2 regions of the Polaromonas potterensis genome follow, and region 2 is predicted to be linked to the other one. Evidence: predicted binding sites of a transcription regulator. Region 2 holds the regulator's gene; the other holds the start of a gene.

Evidence for each region. The regulator sigma-54, encoded in region 2, starts transcription at its own class of promoters, with help from an activator protein. The targets are predictions, from matches to a motif close to TGGCANGNAANCTGCTTT.
Region 1: the regulator sigma-54 is predicted to act here: its motif matches at 1,938-1,955, upstream of hydA (dihydropyrimidinase).

Annotation. Positions count from the first base shown of each region.
Region 1 is NZ_JAWQLX010000001.1:22,548-30,233, forward strand. Features, by position in the region: gene R6254_RS00125 (aspartate/glutamate racemase family protein) at 1-382, opposite strand, end outside; gene hydA (dihydropyrimidinase) at 379-1,812, opposite strand; gene R6254_RS00135 (maleate cis-trans isomerase family protein) at 2,113-2,838, shown strand; gene R6254_RS00140 (GntR family transcriptional regulator) at 2,967-3,677, shown strand; gene R6254_RS00145 (Crp/Fnr family transcriptional regulator) at 3,717-4,361, opposite strand; gene R6254_RS00150 (ABC-type transport auxiliary lipoprotein family protein) at 4,340-5,035, opposite strand; gene R6254_RS00155 (MlaD family protein) at 5,032-5,988, opposite strand; gene R6254_RS00160 (ABC transporter ATP-binding protein) at 6,007-6,810, opposite strand; gene R6254_RS00165 (MlaE family ABC transporter permease) at 6,807-7,686, opposite strand, start outside.
Region 2 is NZ_JAWQLX010000001.1:582,050-589,735, reverse strand. Features, by position in the region: gene R6254_RS02820 (THUMP domain-containing class I SAM-dependent RNA methyltransferase) at 1-237, opposite strand, end outside; gene R6254_RS02815 (RNA polymerase factor sigma-54) at 395-1,930, opposite strand; gene lptB (LPS export ABC transporter ATP-binding protein) at 2,078-2,845, opposite strand; gene lptA (lipopolysaccharide transport periplasmic protein LptA) at 2,856-3,485, opposite strand; gene R6254_RS02800 (thiol:disulfide interchange protein DsbA/DsbL) at 3,632-4,285, opposite strand; gene R6254_RS02795 (SPOR domain-containing protein) at 4,337-5,020, opposite strand; gene argS (arginine--tRNA ligase) at 5,035-6,708, opposite strand; gene R6254_RS02785 (hypothetical protein) at 7,122-7,472, shown strand; gene R6254_RS02780 (LysR family transcriptional regulator) at 7,675-7,686, opposite strand, start outside.

The sequences.
Region 1 (7,686 bases), 560 kb from region 2:
CGACCACCTCGCGGTACCAGGCCTGGATGCGTTGCGAAATCGCGATGATGGAAATGCGGTTGCCCAGCAGGCAGGCACTGGCCAGCGCGGCCTCGGTCAGCCCGGTCACCGGCAGCGGCAAGGCTTCGCGCAGGCCGGTGAGCCCGGGGTCGCCAAAGGCCGCCACCACTACCGCGTCAAAACGCTGATGGTGTTCCGCGGCCAGTTGGGCCGCCGCGTAAGCGCCTATCAAGGCCTCGAAACGTGTTTCGATATAAGCCACACCAAAAGGGGCTGTCAACACTTCGATCTCCGTGCCAGCCGAGGCGCTGCGTTGCGCTTCGCTGCGGATTAATTCGGACACGCTGTCCGAGATATTCGGATTGATGAGCAAGAGTTTCATGCTGGCCTTTCGGATCGACGCGGCAGCAGCGAGGGAGCACCACAGGCCAGGAACAGACCTCGCCCGGCGCGGCCGAGGAATTCGCGGCCGTCCCAGACCACCTCGCCGCGTGACAAGGTGAGGCCGGGCCAGGCCTTCAAGCGCATGCCTTCGTAGGGCGTGTGGTCCACCGCATGGTGCAGCTGCGTGTTGTGCAAGACAAACTCGCGTTCGTCCCAGATCACCAGGTCGGCATCGGCCCCGATGGAGATGCTGCCCTTGCGCGGATGCAGGCCGTAGGCTTTGGCCGGGTTGGTCGCGGTCAGCTCCACGAATTTTTCGAGCGTGATGCGCCCACCCAGCACCCCTTCCGAATACAGCAGCGCCATCCGTGTCTCAATGCCGGCCAGGCCGTTTGGAATATGGCGGAAGGAGACCTCTTCGCCACCGGGTTGCTTGCCCTCGGTGCCGTCGTAGTTGAACGGGGCGTGGTCGGAGGAGAACAAGGTGAACAAGCCGTCATTGAGGCCATTCCAGATCACCTCCTGGTTGGCCTTGTCGCGCGGCGGTGGGCTGCAAATACAACGTGCACCGTGGTAGCTGTCGTCCAGCCCCAAATCCTCGGCGGTCAGGAACAGGTATTGCGGGCAGGTTTCGGCAAACACCTGCAGCCCCATGCCACGCGCCTGGCGGATCTGCTCCACCGCTTCACGGCCGGAAACATGCACGATCAGGATGGGCACATCCACCAGTTGCGACAAGGCGATGACACGGTGTGTCGCTTCCCGCTCCACCAGCATGGGCCGCGCATGGGCGTGATAACGCGGCGCGGTGCGGCCTGCGGCTTCCAGCCGTTTGGTCAACCATTCGATGCAATCGGCATTTTCCGCATGCACCATGGCCATGGCACCATGCTGGCGCGCCACATCCAGCACGTCGAGAATCTGGCCGTCATCCAGTTTCAAGTCGTCGTAGGTCATGTAAATCTTGAACGAGGTGTAACCCTCGGCGATCAGCGCCGGCAGCTCCACGTTCAGGACTTCCGGCGTCGGGTCACTGACGATCAGGTGAAAGGCGTAGTCGACATGCGCGCGGCCCTGGGCCCGCTGGTGGTAGTCGGCCACCGCGGCGCGCAGCGACTGGCCCTTCTCTTGTGCGGCGAACGGGATCACGGTGGTGGTGCCGCCGCAAGCCGCCGCACGTGTGCCGGTGTCAAAATCATCGGCCATGCGTAGGGGCGGCGGCATGGGCTGGTCCAGGTGGCAATGGGCGTCCACACCGCCGGGCGTGACCACGCGGCCGGCGGCGTCGATTTCCCTTGCACCGCGGCCCAGCGCCGTCCCCAGTTGGACAATTCGCCCGTCGGTCACACCGATGTCGGCGTCGTAGCTGTCGCTGGCGGTGGCAACACGTGCATTTCTGATGACAAGATCAAATACTGCCGGGCTCATACAGCGGCCTCGTGCGCACCATCTTGGCGAATCAGTGTCATCTTTAGTGCAAACATTGTTGTCAACAATTCATTTACGATTTTGTTTTGGTGCGTCGTCATAGTCATCTCAAGAATAGGAAGCTCTTTGCAAATTCCGGGCCTGCGTGTGACGCCAGCCTCCGGTGTGGTGCTTAATATCTGCCAGCGACAAAATGTCAACAATAGTGTTTACACTTATGCCGACAAATATTTAAAAGTCCGCGCCGAAAAGTGCGTCCATGCCTTATTCTTGTGAGCCACCCTCTATCAGGAGCCCGCCATGATCCAGCCCGTCCGCCTGGGTGTGTTGACACCTTCTTCCAATACCGCCCTGGAGCCGCTGACCAGCGCCATCGCCGCCGGCCTGCCCGGCGTGAGCGCGCACTTCTCGCGGTTCAAGGTGACGGAGATTTCCCTGCAGGCCCAGGCCCTGGGGCAGTTTGACGACAGCAAAATCCTGGCGGCCGCCGACCTGCTGGCCGATGCCAAGGTCGACGTGATTGGCTGGAGCGGAACCTCCTCCGGCTGGCTGGGCTTCGAGGCCGACCAGCGCCTGTGTGAACGTATCCGTGAACGCACCGGCATCCCGGCCACCACGGCCGTGCTGGCGCTCAACGAGTTGCTGGCGCTGCGCGGCATCACCCGGCTGGCCCTGGTCACGCCTTACACCACGGACGTGCAGCAGCGCATCGTCGACAACTACCGCACCCTGGGCATTGAGATCGTGGCCGAGCGCCACCTGGGCATCTGCGTCAACCATGACTTTGCGCTGGTCCCGCCTGACACCTTGCGCACCCTGATGAGCGAGGTCGCCACAGCGCGCCCGCAGGCCATCACCACGTTCTGCACCAACCTGCACGCGGCGGGACTGAGCGAGGCCGTGGAGGCCGACCTGGGCATCCCGCTGCTGGATACCGTGAGCACCACGGTGTGGGGCATGTTGCGCGCCGCCGGGGTGGATCCGGCAGCGGTTCGCGGCTGGGGCCAGTTGTACGGCTGGCGCTGAAACACGCCATGCCCAATAAACCCCTTGGTAAGATGGCGCTGCCCCGCGTGGCCAGGGACACGCGTGCCGAACCTCTGGCAGTTGTGCCGGCTTGTGTCGACCCATCGCCCCACCTTCACCCGTCCACCATGACCCGCAGCGCGCGAAAAACTCCCCCTGAGGTTCGTCTTGAACGTGAAACAGCGAACGACGACATCTACGAACGCATTTACGGCGCCATCGTCGAACACCGGCTGCACCCGGGCACCAAGCTCGGCGAAGACCGCCTGGCCACAATCTTCGGCGTGAGCCGGGCACGGGTACGCGAAGTGTTGGCACGCCTGGCGCATGAGCAGATCGTCGACCTGTACCCGCAGCGCGGCGCCTTTGTCGCCAAACCCTCGCCCGAACAAGCCATCGATGTGTTTGAGGCGCGCCGGCTGATCGAGCCGGCGCTGCTGCGCCGCCTGATCCACACCTTGACCTCCGAAAAAGTCGCACGCCTGCGTCAACACCAGGAGCTCGAACTGGACGCTCGGCGGCGCGATGACAAACGTGCGGTGGTGCGTCTTTCCGGCGAGTTTCACCAGTTGCTGGGCGTGCTGGCCGGCAACGCGGCCCTGGCACGCAGCATCCGCGAGTTGTCGACGCTGACCTGCCTGATCATCATTCTGTACGACGCACCCACCGCTTCCAGCTGCCGCGCGGACGAGCACTGCAACATCATTGATGCGATTGCAAAACGCGACAGCGCACGCGCCGAACAGTTGATCCTGGAACATCTGAACCACATCGAAAGCAGCCTCAAGCTCGACAGCTCGACCGAAGAGGTGGACCTGGAAGCCGTGTTCGGGTCCTGAGGCCGAACACGCAGCGCGGCCAGGACGGCGCGCGGCGCTTCAGGGCTGTTGCAGCAACCTGACCAGCTGGTTGCTGGTGTTGCGCAGGCGCTGGGCCAGCAGCTGGGTGATCTTCACCACCAGCTTGGCGCCCACGCCGGGGTGGCGGCGTATCAGTTGTCCGATCGCGGCGCGGCCCAACACCGCGGCTTCCACCGTGTCAATCGCCGTGCAGCTGGCGTAACGCACATCACTGTCGAACATGGACATCTCGCCCAGGGAGGTGCCTTCGATCACCACGCCCAGCCGCGAACTGTGGTCCTGCGTCACGGGATCATGCGCGCGCGGCGGTGTGGCCTTGCTCACATCGACGGTGCCGCTGAGCAGCAACAACATCCAGTCGCTTTTGTCGCCCTCGCGGATCAAGACCTGGCCGGGCTGGGCCCGGATCAGCAACATGGCCTCGCCCAGGGTGTCGAGCTCTTCCGGCGTGAAGTCTTCCAGCAGGGGTGAATGTTGCAGCACGCCCGGCCCACGCCCGGACATGTGCTGGCAGCAACCCAACAACTCCAGCCCGGCCTGGCGCAGCTCTTCTTCCAGTTGCATGGCCGCAGCGTGTGCGGCCTGGTCCCGGGCATCGCCCAGCGGCGCATGCCCGCCCTGGGACGGCGCGGCGCCGGGGTTCAGGGCACTTGCTGCAGCCATGTGGCTATCTCCTCAATTGCGGCGTCACTTGCGGCAGTCAACGCACGCACGCCGCCAGCCGCGTCGCTGCTGGGCGCCGGGCGCTGCACCGTGATGTTGCGCTGGGCCAGCAGTTTTTCGCCGGCCGGGGTGTATTCCACCAGCGTGGCACGCAGCCGGACCAGACCGACGCTGCTGGTAGGCGTGTCGAACAGCTGGCTGAACTCTTCCAGCTCCAGTTGCAGCACCCGGGGCAAGACGTCCGGGTGGGCGCGGCGGTTCAGGGCCGGCCCCTCACCGGCGGTGAGCACGGCGCGCTGGCGGCTGAGTGCCTCGCGCAGCCGCTGGCGCAGCAGCTGCGCTGGCGGCATGCTCCAGCGCGCCTGCGAATAAGGCCGCAACTGCTGCGCATCGGCATAGGCCAGCCGGTACAACACCGCCTGGTTGTCCAGCGCCCCGCCTGGCGTCCCCACGTCGGCCAGCGCCAGCGGTGGCAGCGGGGCCTGCCGCGTCATGAGCGGCGTGGTCAAGGGGCCGGGGCCAAAGTCATACAAGGCCGCGCGCACCGGCTTGTCGGGCAAGGCGGAACAGGCGCCCAGCAGCAGCGCAACCAACACCACCAAGCCAAATCGGCCTCCAGCCCTTAAGGGACGGTCGCAAGCAGCTACGCTATTTATAGCAAATAGGGGGCTCATGGTTTTCCTCCGGGAGCGGTGAAGCCGGCCTCGCCCGGGCCGGGCGTGGGCGGGCCGTTGCCAAAAATCAGCGACTGCGGGTTGTCGTCCACCGCGTTGACGGTGCGCCTGAGCTGGCGCATGGCGCGGGCGGTTTCCTCTGCTACCTCGCCCAGGCGCGGCAAGGTCGCCGCGCTAAAGGTTTCCACCGTGGCCGCCAGGGCCGCGCCGCCTTCGCTGACCTTGTCGAGGGGACCGCCCTTGGCGTTGAGGCGATCCGCCGTGGCGGTCACTGCGGTGGCGGTTTTGGACACATCGTTGGCGGCGGTTTTCAGCGACTTCATGGTGGTGCTGGCTTCCTGGCTGAGCTGGGGCATGGAGGCCACGACCGGCTCCAGCTGCAGGGCCAGCTTGTTGAGGCTGTCGGCGGCCTGGCCAAACTGCTGGACCGTGGTCATCAAGGCCTGCTGGTTGTCGTTGGCCAGCAGCTTGTTGAGCTGGGTGCCGGCCGCTGCGACCTGACCCAGGATCACCTCGGCTTTGTCCAGCATCTGGTCCAGCTGGCCGGGCTTGAGGGGTATCCGCGGCGGGTCGTCGTCATTGGGCACCAGCAGCGCTGTGGTCGCGGGGCCATCGTCTTCGAGCTGGATAAAACCCAGCCCAGTGACACCTTGCGAGCTGACGCTGGCCACCGTGGTTTTGGTCAGCGGCGTGCCTTTATCGACCGAGATACGCACCAGCACATTGCCCTTGATCTTGTGGTCAAACCCAATGAACTCGACCTTGCCGACCGGCACGCCGCGAAAACGCACCTGCGCCTGCGGCTGCAGGCCGGAGAGGGTTTCGCGGGTGGACATTTCAAACAGGTGGCGTGTGCCGCTGTCGCGGGTCAGCCAGACGGCCAGCACCGCCAGCAGGGCAGCCACCGCCAGCACAAAAGCGCCGGCGGCCATGGCATGGGCTTTGTTTTCCATCTCGGGACTCCTGAAAATCTAGACCGTAAAAGGATATTCACGCAGCAGCTGCATCGCCCGCTGGCCGCGTTCACCCAGGAAAAAATTGCGAATAAAAGGATGCGAAAAAGCGATCACGTCTTTGGGCGGGCCGCTGACAATGACTTTCTGCTCGGCCAGCACGGCAATCCGTGTGCTCAGCTCGAACAAGGTGTCCAGGTCGTGCGTGACCATCACCACCGTGAGCGCCATGTCGCGGTGCAACGAGCGCAGCAAGGCGCAAAAACTGTCGGAGCTGTCCGGGTCCAGCCCGGCGGTCGGTTCGTCCAGCAGCAGCAGCGGCGGGTCCATGATCAGGGCGCGCGCCAGCGACACCCGTTTGACCATGCCGCCGGATAAATCGCTGGGCATCTTGCCCGCATGTTCGGGGGCCAGCCCGACCATCTGCAGTTTGACCATCGCGGCTTCATAAATCAGCGCGCTGGGCAAGGTCTTGAGTTCACGCAAGGGGAAGGCAATGTTTTCCAGCACCGTGAAGGCCGAGAACAAAGCCCCCTGCTGGAACAACATGCCGACCCGGCTGGCCGCACCTTTTTTGCCGAGTTCGGCCGCCGGTTTGCCCAGCACTGTGATCTCGCCCTGCGCCGGATGTTCGAGTCCCAGGATTTGCCGCAGCAACACGGTTTTGCCGGTGCCCGAGCCGCCGACCAGCGACAAGAATTCGCCGGCCTGGATGCGCAGGTCCAGGTCCTTGTGGATGACGGCTTGTTTGTCGCCGTTGGTGAACACCGTGGAGAGTCCGCGGATGTCAACGATGGCGGCATCAGGAAGCGGCTCGTTCATATACCAATGCCCTTGAACAGCACCGCGAACAGCGCATCCACCAAAATCACAACGGTGATCGAGGTGACCACCGAGGCCGTGGTGCCCTGGCCCAGGCTTTCGGTGTTGGGTTTGACACGCAGACCGAAATGGCAACCGATCAGCGCAATCAGCACACCAAAAACCACCGACTTGGCGGTGGCCAGCGTGAGGTTGGCGGCATCCACTGCGGCGGGCAAGCTATTGATGAAAAAAGACGGCGTGACACCCATCGCCAGGTCGGCGGCCAACATGCCGCCCACCAGCGCGGCCAACGTGGTCCAGACGCTGATCAGCGGCATCACAATCGCCAGCGCCAGCGCGCGCGGCATGACCAGCCGGTAGCTGTGGGCAATGCCCATGACACGCATCGCATCGAGTTCTTCGGTCACCCGCATCACGCCGATCTGCGCGGTGATGGCCGAGCCGGAACGCCCGGCAATCAGGATGGCAGCCAGCACCGGCCCGAGTTCGCGGATCAGCGAAATGCCCAGGATGTTGACAATGAAGGCGTCGGCGCCAAACTGCTTGAGTTGTTGCGAGATCAGGTAGGCCAGCACCACACCAATCAAAAAACCGACCAGGGCGGTGATCGGCAAGGCGGTGGCGCCTATGTGGTACAGATGGCCTGACAGGTCACGCCAAGGCCCTTCGCGTGGATTTTTCGCAAGTTTGATCAGGTTCAGCAGCAGGCGACCTATCAGCGCGAGCAGGTCCGCCCCATGACCGAGCAGCTCCAACACACCTTCGCCCAGCTTCAGGAAAGCCTGTTTAAAGCCCACGGCCGGGACCGCCGGCCGCTCCACACTGAACTGCGCGACCCGCTCCAACACGGCACGTTGCGCTGGCAGGATCTCT
Region 2 (7,686 bases):
GGCGGCGGCGTTGTAGAGGTCTTGTTCGCTGCGGTACTGGTTGTGCTGCAGCTCGATCAGCACACGCTGGCTCAGACGGCTGTGCAGGTTGAGCTGCAGCGCGTCGCGCCAGGAGCCGGCCACCTGCACGCCGGCGCGCCAGGCCTTGCCCTGGGTGCCGGTGATACGTTTGACCTCGGCGGCCAGCAGTTCCTCGACACCTGCGGCGCAAGGTAAAAATAGTTGAAGTTGGTTCATATGTGGGGCCTCTAGGGATTTCTAGAAATTCGGTTATCGGGATGCAGGGCAAGGCGTGCGGCGCGCAGGACACCGGAATGCACTTCGGTGCATGAGGATTCCGAGCACCGCGCAACGCGGCCAAGCGCCCGAGAACCGGATTTATAGAAATCCCCCGTTATAGGGATTTTCGCAGGTTCGCCGGTGCGATGCGCAAAGCCTCGCGGTACTTGGCCACGGTGCGGCGTGCGCATTCGATGCCCTGCTCCTTGAGCATTTCGGAAATCTGGTTGTCGCTGAGCGGTTTGGTCAGGCTCTCTGAGGCGACAAACTGCTTGATCAGCGCCCGCACCGCCGTGCTGGAGGCATTGCCGCCGGTTTCCGTGCCCAGCGCCGAACCAAAAAAATACTTCAGCTCGAAGGTGCCAAACGGCGTGTTCATGTATTTGGCCGTGGTCACGCGCGAGATGGTGGACTCGTGCAGGCCCAACTCGTCGGCGATTTCGCGCAACACCAGCGGACGCATGGCGAGTTCGCCATGGGTGAAGAAGTTTTTCTGCCGCTCGACAATCGCGCTGCTGACCCGCAGGATGGTGTCAAAACGCTGCTGGATGTTTTTGATGAACCAGCGCGCCTCCTGCAGGCGCTGCTGCAGGGCCTGGCCGTTCTGGCCCCGGTTCTGCTTGAGCGCATTGGCATAAATGTCGTGCACCCGCAGGCGCGGCATCACGTCGCTGTTGAGCGAAACCTTGAAGCCGCGGCCGGACTTGACCACGATCACATCGGGCACGATGAGGTTGCGCTCGACGTTGACAAAACGCCGGCCCGGCTTGGGGTCCAGCCGGCCTATCAGTGCAATCGCGGCCTTGATCACGGTGTCGGGAAAACCGCACAGCTGCGACAGACGCTTGACGTCGCGTCGAGCCAGCAACTCCATGGGTTGCTGGCACATGGCGATGGCGGCGCGGGTTTCGTCGGAGTTTTTGCACTCCAGCAGTTGCAGGCCCAGGCACTCGGCCAGGTTGCGCGCGCCCACGCCGGCCGGCTCCATGTGTTGCAACAGCTTCAGGGCCACGGTGAACTCGTGCACCATCGCTTCGACTTGTTCCAGGTCGTCCCCGGCCAGACCCGCGGCCAACTCGGCCAGGCTGTCTTCCAGGTACCCGTCGTCGTTGAGCGATTCGATAAGAAAATGCAGCGCCGCCCGGCCTTCGGGCATCAGGCGCAGGGACAGCGCCTGGCGGTGTAAATGGTCTTGCAGCGATTCATGGCTGCGCGCCAGATCGGCGGCATCGACCTCGCTGTCGTCGTTGTTGTTTTTGCGCGGCGCGGCGTCGCCGCCCCACTCGTTGTCGTCGGGCGCGGTGTCGACACTGCCGTCGCCGTCCCAGCTTTCCTCAAGTTTGGCCTCGCTGCTGGGTTCAGCCTCATTTTGGCTTGTAGCCCCCGCGCCATCTGCGCTGACAGCTATGGAATCCGTAGCAGATTCAAACTCACGGGTTTCCTGGCTGACCGGCGTGTCGGCCTGGACCAGGCCAAAGTCTTCGCGCGGCGCGGCTTCTTCGGAGACTTCAAGAAAAGGATTTTCGTCGAGCATCTGCTCGACTTCCTGGCTCAGCTCCAGGGTAGACAGTTGCAGCAGGCGAATCGATTGCTGCAACTGGGGCGTCAGCGCCAGATGCTGCGAAACGCGTAGGGACAGGCCTTGTTTCACGACATCCCTAAGTGCGCGACAAAGCGGGTTGGGATGTATGAACCAAGCGGGGGCCGCGCAACCGGCTTTGCCGGGGCGCAGGCGCCGCCCCCTGCAGGGGGGAGGGAGCTACACGCAGTGAGCGACAAAGGGGGGGAGCCAAAGTGATCACATCTTGAAATGTTCGCCCAGGTAAACCCGGCGCACATCGGCATTGTTCACAATTTCAGAAGGGGTGCCCGTGGCCAGCACGTGGCCATCACTGATGATGCAGGCATGGTCGCAAATGCCCAGGGTTTCACGCACGTTGTGGTCGGTGATCAACACGCCGATGCCGCGGGACTTCAGGAAACCGATGATGCGCTGGATCTCGATCACGGCAATCGGATCGATACCGGCAAAAGGTTCGTCCAGCAAGATAAAACGCGGCTGCGTGGCCAGCGCCCGGGCGATCTCGACACGGCGCCGCTCGCCGCCCGACAGGGCAGGCGCGGGTGAATCACGCAGGTGGTCGACGCGCAAATCCTGCAGCAAGGCGTCCAGGCGTTCGTTGATGGCCTTGGCGCTCAGCGGCTTGCCGGCTTCGTCGGCCTGCAGCTCCAGCACGGCGCGCACATTCTGCTCGACCGTGAGTTTTCGGAAAATCGAGGCTTCCTGCGGCAGATAACTCAGGCCCAGGCGCGAACGCTTGTGGATGGGCATGTGTTCGATGGACTCGCCGTCGATGGTGATCTCGCCGGCGTCGGCGCGCACCAGCCCCACGATCATGTAAAACGACGTTGTTTTGCCGGCGCCGTTGGGGCCTAACAGACCCACAACTTCGCCTTTTTGCACCGTCAGCGAAACATCCCGCACCACCTTGCGGCTGCCGTAGGACTTTTGCAGGCCGGTGGCCACCAGGCGGCTGATGGGCGCGGTTTCCGGAGACACATTCATGGCGTCGGTGTTATTTTTTGTCATTGCCCAGCGTGGTACTGGGCCGCAGAACAGGCGCCGACCCGGAGGGCGCCGCCGGGGCGCCGGGGGCGCCCGCTGCGGGGGCCTGGTTGCGCGGCGCCAGCAGGGCGCGAATCCGGCCCGAGGGGTTGCTGGCCGTGCGGGCTTTCTCGCCGCTGTCGACGGTGAACACGTCGGTCGGGTTGTCGTAAACAATCAGGTTGCCGTGGGTTTCGTCAGCCAGGGTCGCGCCTATGTAGCGACGCAACACGGCCTGGCGGATGAACTTGACGGTGTCGGCGCGGCTGTCGTATTCGATACGTTCGCCTTCACCTTCAATGTATTCGTCGACCAGGTCGCGCTTCTTGCGATAAAACGCCAGCTTGCCGGGCGCCGCGACCACGATGGCGCGCTGGTAACCCTCGGCGTCCTGGATCACATCGACCTGCGCACCCCGGATGATGATGGTGCCCTTGGTGATCACCACGTTGCCGGTGAACACACTGGTTTGATTGAGGTCGTCATGACGCAGGGCGTCGGCCTCGGCGTTCATGGGCTGGTCGCGATCGGCCTTTTCAGCCGCAACCGGAAAGACCGCCAGGGTGGCGGCCAGCATCAGTACACAGGCGGGGTAGTTCATAAAGGCACGAATCTTGCTGCTTTGGTGGTGTTGCTTCATTGTAGCCATGGCACTCCCCGGAATTGGCAAGGTGCATAAAAAACCCGCCGGATCAGGGCGGGTGAGGCGAAATACCCGGCGGCGGCATCCAGCTGGCCGCTTGGGGATTAAGCTTTTCGGGCCTGGGTAATCAGGTAGTCCGTCACCAGCAGCGCGCGATCCATGGTTTTTGCCAGTTCGCCTGAAGTATAGAAACGCCCGGCCACGCCCAGGGCTGGCACGCCGTCCACCTTGTAGGCGTCTTGCAACTGCGTGGCCTTGCGAGCCTTGGTGGCGATGCCAAAGGAGTTGTACATTTCCACAAACTTGGCCTTGTTGATGCCTTGCTTCTCGGCCCAGGCGGCCACCAGCTCGGGGGTGTTCAGCATCTGCTTTTCGTTATGAATCGCGAAAAACACCTTTTTGTGGAGTTCGTCGACCTTGTTCATGGCTTCCAGCACATAGTAAAGACGCTGCTGCGGCTCGAAGTCGGCGCGGAAGGACACCGGCACACGCCGCACCGCCACGTCTTGGGGCGCTTTTTTGCTCCAGGCGTCAAACGCCGGCTCAAACTGGTTGCAGTGCGGGCAGCTGTACCAGAAAAACTCCACCACCTCGACCTTGCCGGCCGGCGCGTCGACCGGTGCGCGTTTGTCGAGCAGCAGGTAATCGCGGCCTTCCTGGGGCGCTTGGCCCTGGGCCTGGGCCGAGGTTGTCAAAGCGCCCAGGGAAGCGGCGGCAGCCACGGAAGCGGCGGATATCGAAAATTCACGTCTTTGCATCAAGCATTTCTCCATTAGTGCGACAGGTTGGACACCCTGGCCTCAGAAAGTTCAGCGCTGAACCCGGACCAGGGCAGTTTCGATGCCGCTGCCATCCAGGCGCTCCTTGGCTTTGTCGGCATCCTCTTTTTTATCAAACGGCCCGAGGCGCACGCGAAACACGGTGCGGCCCGACTGTTCGCGCTCGGTGACCTTGGCTTCCAGGCCCATCAGCGAGATTTTGGCGCGCTGCTGCTCGGCGTCTTCAGGCGTGCGGAAAGCCCCGACCTGCACAAAATAATTGAAAGGGTCCGGGCCGGACGCAGTGGCCGGCGTCGCCAGCTTGGCTTTGGCCAGGTCACCGATGGGGTCGGCCGATGGCGGTTTCGCGGGCTTGACGGTCGGGTCGGCCACGGGTTTCTGCGCGGTCACAGGCGCTTGCGGCGTGACATCGGTCACCGGGCCGCCGGACGCAGTGGCCGCCGCTGGCGCGGACGCCGGTTTGGCCGGATTTTTGCCGTACAACGGTGCGTTCGGGTTCCAGTTCTGGTTCTTTTTGGCCTCGGCCGCGTCATGGTCGGGGTTGCGCGACTGGCCCTTGTTCATGAAAGGCACGGGCACCTTGGTGATGTAAACGGCCACGGCCAGCGCCGCGGCCAAGCCAATCAGCGCGCCAATGATCAGGCCCAGAAAGGTGCCGCCGCGTTGTGGGTTCATGCCTGGCCGGCTGGGCCGGTGGGAGGGGGTACGCGCCATGGTCTCATCATTCCTTACATTTTGCGCGGGGCATCAACACCCAGCACGGCGAGGCCATTGTGCAACACCTGCGCCGTCGCCGCGACCAGGGCCAGGCGCGCGAGTTTGACCACGGCGTCATCAACCAGGATGCGCTCGGCATCGTAATAGCTGTGGTAACAGGCGGCCAGTTCGCGCAGGTAAAACGCCACGTCGTGCGGCGCAAAACCGCTGGCGGCGTTGCTCAGCATGTCGGGGTATTTGGCGATCAGCAGCATCAAGGCCTGGGCCTGCGGGCTGTCCAGCGCTGACAGGTCCACCGACTTGAGTTCGGCCTCGTCGCCGCCCCAGGCGGTCAGCACCGAGCAGATGCGGGCATGGGCGTATTGCACGTAATACACCGGGTTTTCGTTGTTTTTCGCCAGCGCCAGGTCGATGTCGAAGATGTATTCGGTGTCGGGCTTGCGGCTGAGCAAAAAGAAACGCACGGCGTCCTTGCTGGTCCACTCGATCAGGTCGCGCAAGGTCACATAACTGCCGGCGCGTTTGGATATCTTGACCTCTTCGCCATTGCGCACGACCCGCACCATGGTGTGCAAGACGTAGTCGGGGTAGCCCTGAGGCACACCCTCATTGGCCGCCTGCAGACCGGCGCGCACCCGGGCAATCGTGCCGTGGTGGTCCATGCCCTGGATGTTGATGGCCTTGCTGTAGCCGCGCTCCCATTTGGCCAGGTGGTAAGCCACGTCAGGCACAAAATAGGTGTAGCTGCCGTCGCTCTTTTTCATCACACGGTCTTTGTCGTCACCGTAGTCGGTGGACTTGAGCCACAAAGCGCCGTCCTGCTCGTAGGTCTTGCCGGCGTTCTTGAGTTTGGCCACCGTGGACTCGACCCGGCCCGAGCTGTACAGGCTGGACTCCAGGTAGTAGTTGTTGAACTTGACCGAGAAGGCTTTGAGGTCCAAATCCTGCTCGTGGCGCAGGTAGGCAACGGCGAACTGGCGGATCGAGTCGGTGTCTTCCACGTCGCCCGAGGCGGTGTATTCGCGGTCGTCGGACTTGACGGTTTTTTTGGCCAGGAAGTCAGCCGCGATATCGGCGATGTAGTCGCCGTTGTAGGCCGACTCCGGCCAGCCGGCGTCGCCGGGCTTGATGCCCTTGGCGCGCGCCTGCGTGCTGGCAGCCAGCGTCTGGATCTGCACACCGGCGTCGTTGTAATAAAACTCGCGATAAACCTCGGCGCCCTGGGTGACAAACAGGTTGCAGATGGCGTCACCCAGGGCGGCCTGGCGGCCATGGCCCACATGCAACGGCCCGGTCGGGTTGGCCGACACAAACTCGACAATCATGCGCTGGCCGTTGGCGGCCTGGGTGCCGTAGCCGGGTCCGGCCTTGAGCACTTCGCGCACGGTTTCTTGCTTGGCTGCGGGTTTGAGGCGGATGTTGATGAAGCCGGGGCCGGCGATCTCGATGGCGTCCACCCAACGCTCGAAAGCCGGGGCTTTCAGCAGGAGGGCGCGCAGGTTCTCGGCCAACTGGCGGGGATTGAGTTTGAGCGGCTTGGCCAGCTGCATGGCGGCCGTGCAGGCGAAATCGCCATGGGCCGCCACTTTGGGGGATTCAAACGCGGCCTTGTCGCCTGCGCCTGGGGAAAGTTCTTCCAGCCCCGCAGCCAGGGCCGCGAGCAGGTCTTGTTTAATCGAGAGCATGGGCCGATTTTACGGTTAAGAGCCTGCTCCCAATCTCGATGGGGTCGCGTTGGGACGCAATCGGGATGAGTTGGTCGCCAAGATCACGCAGCATGGGCTCATGCCCATGCAAGGGATTTGGTGGGCAAATCGCCCGATTTCGCCCCAACCCGAAGGGCAGGTGCCTTTTCGGGCGCTCCGCGGCGTTGCGGCGCTTGCCAATAGCCAGCTATTGGCGGCGCACCGCGCCTTGCAGCCCATCCCGAAAAAACACCTGCGCGGCCCCATGGAGATTGGGAGCAGGCTCTTAGCCGCGTGCCGTCCGGGCCAGGGACCTACCCGGTCATCGAATTTGCCCGGCGAAGCGTTATGTGTTGGAATTCCACCCGGAATTCAATCCTGATTCCCCACCCTTCCTACTCCTGGAGCCACCCATGAAAAAACTGTTGTCCCTGATCGCTATGACCTTTGCCATGTCGATGGGCCTGTCGGCCGTGGCCCATGCAGCGGGCGCCGATACCGATTGCGCCGCCAAGTCTGCCGAGAAAAAGCTGGCGGGTGCCGCCAAGGCCAGCTTCGAGAAAAAATGCATGGCTGACGCAGGTGCAGCGCCCGCAGCCCCTAGCGCCGCCTGTGAAAAATCGGCTGCCGACAAAAAACTCGCCGGCGCCGCCAAAACCTCACACATCAAAAAATGCATGGCTGACGCAAAACCCGGTGCCACGCCAGCTGCTGCGGCTGCCGGCGCCAAACCCATGGCAGCTGATGCTGGTGCGAAGAAATAAGCCGTCAACGACGGCTCTGGCATTGAACTGATGCCGCACCCCCGTCCGGGCAACCTGGCGGGGGTTTTTACTGGGGCAAGGGGGAAATTCGAGGGTTTGCGCGTCGCTATTAATTCAATAGCTGCTTGCGCCCATACCTAAAGGGCTAGAGGCTCTTTTTTCTTAAGAAACCACGCCAGACAGCAAAACGCCCCCGGCCTGGCTAACGTTTACG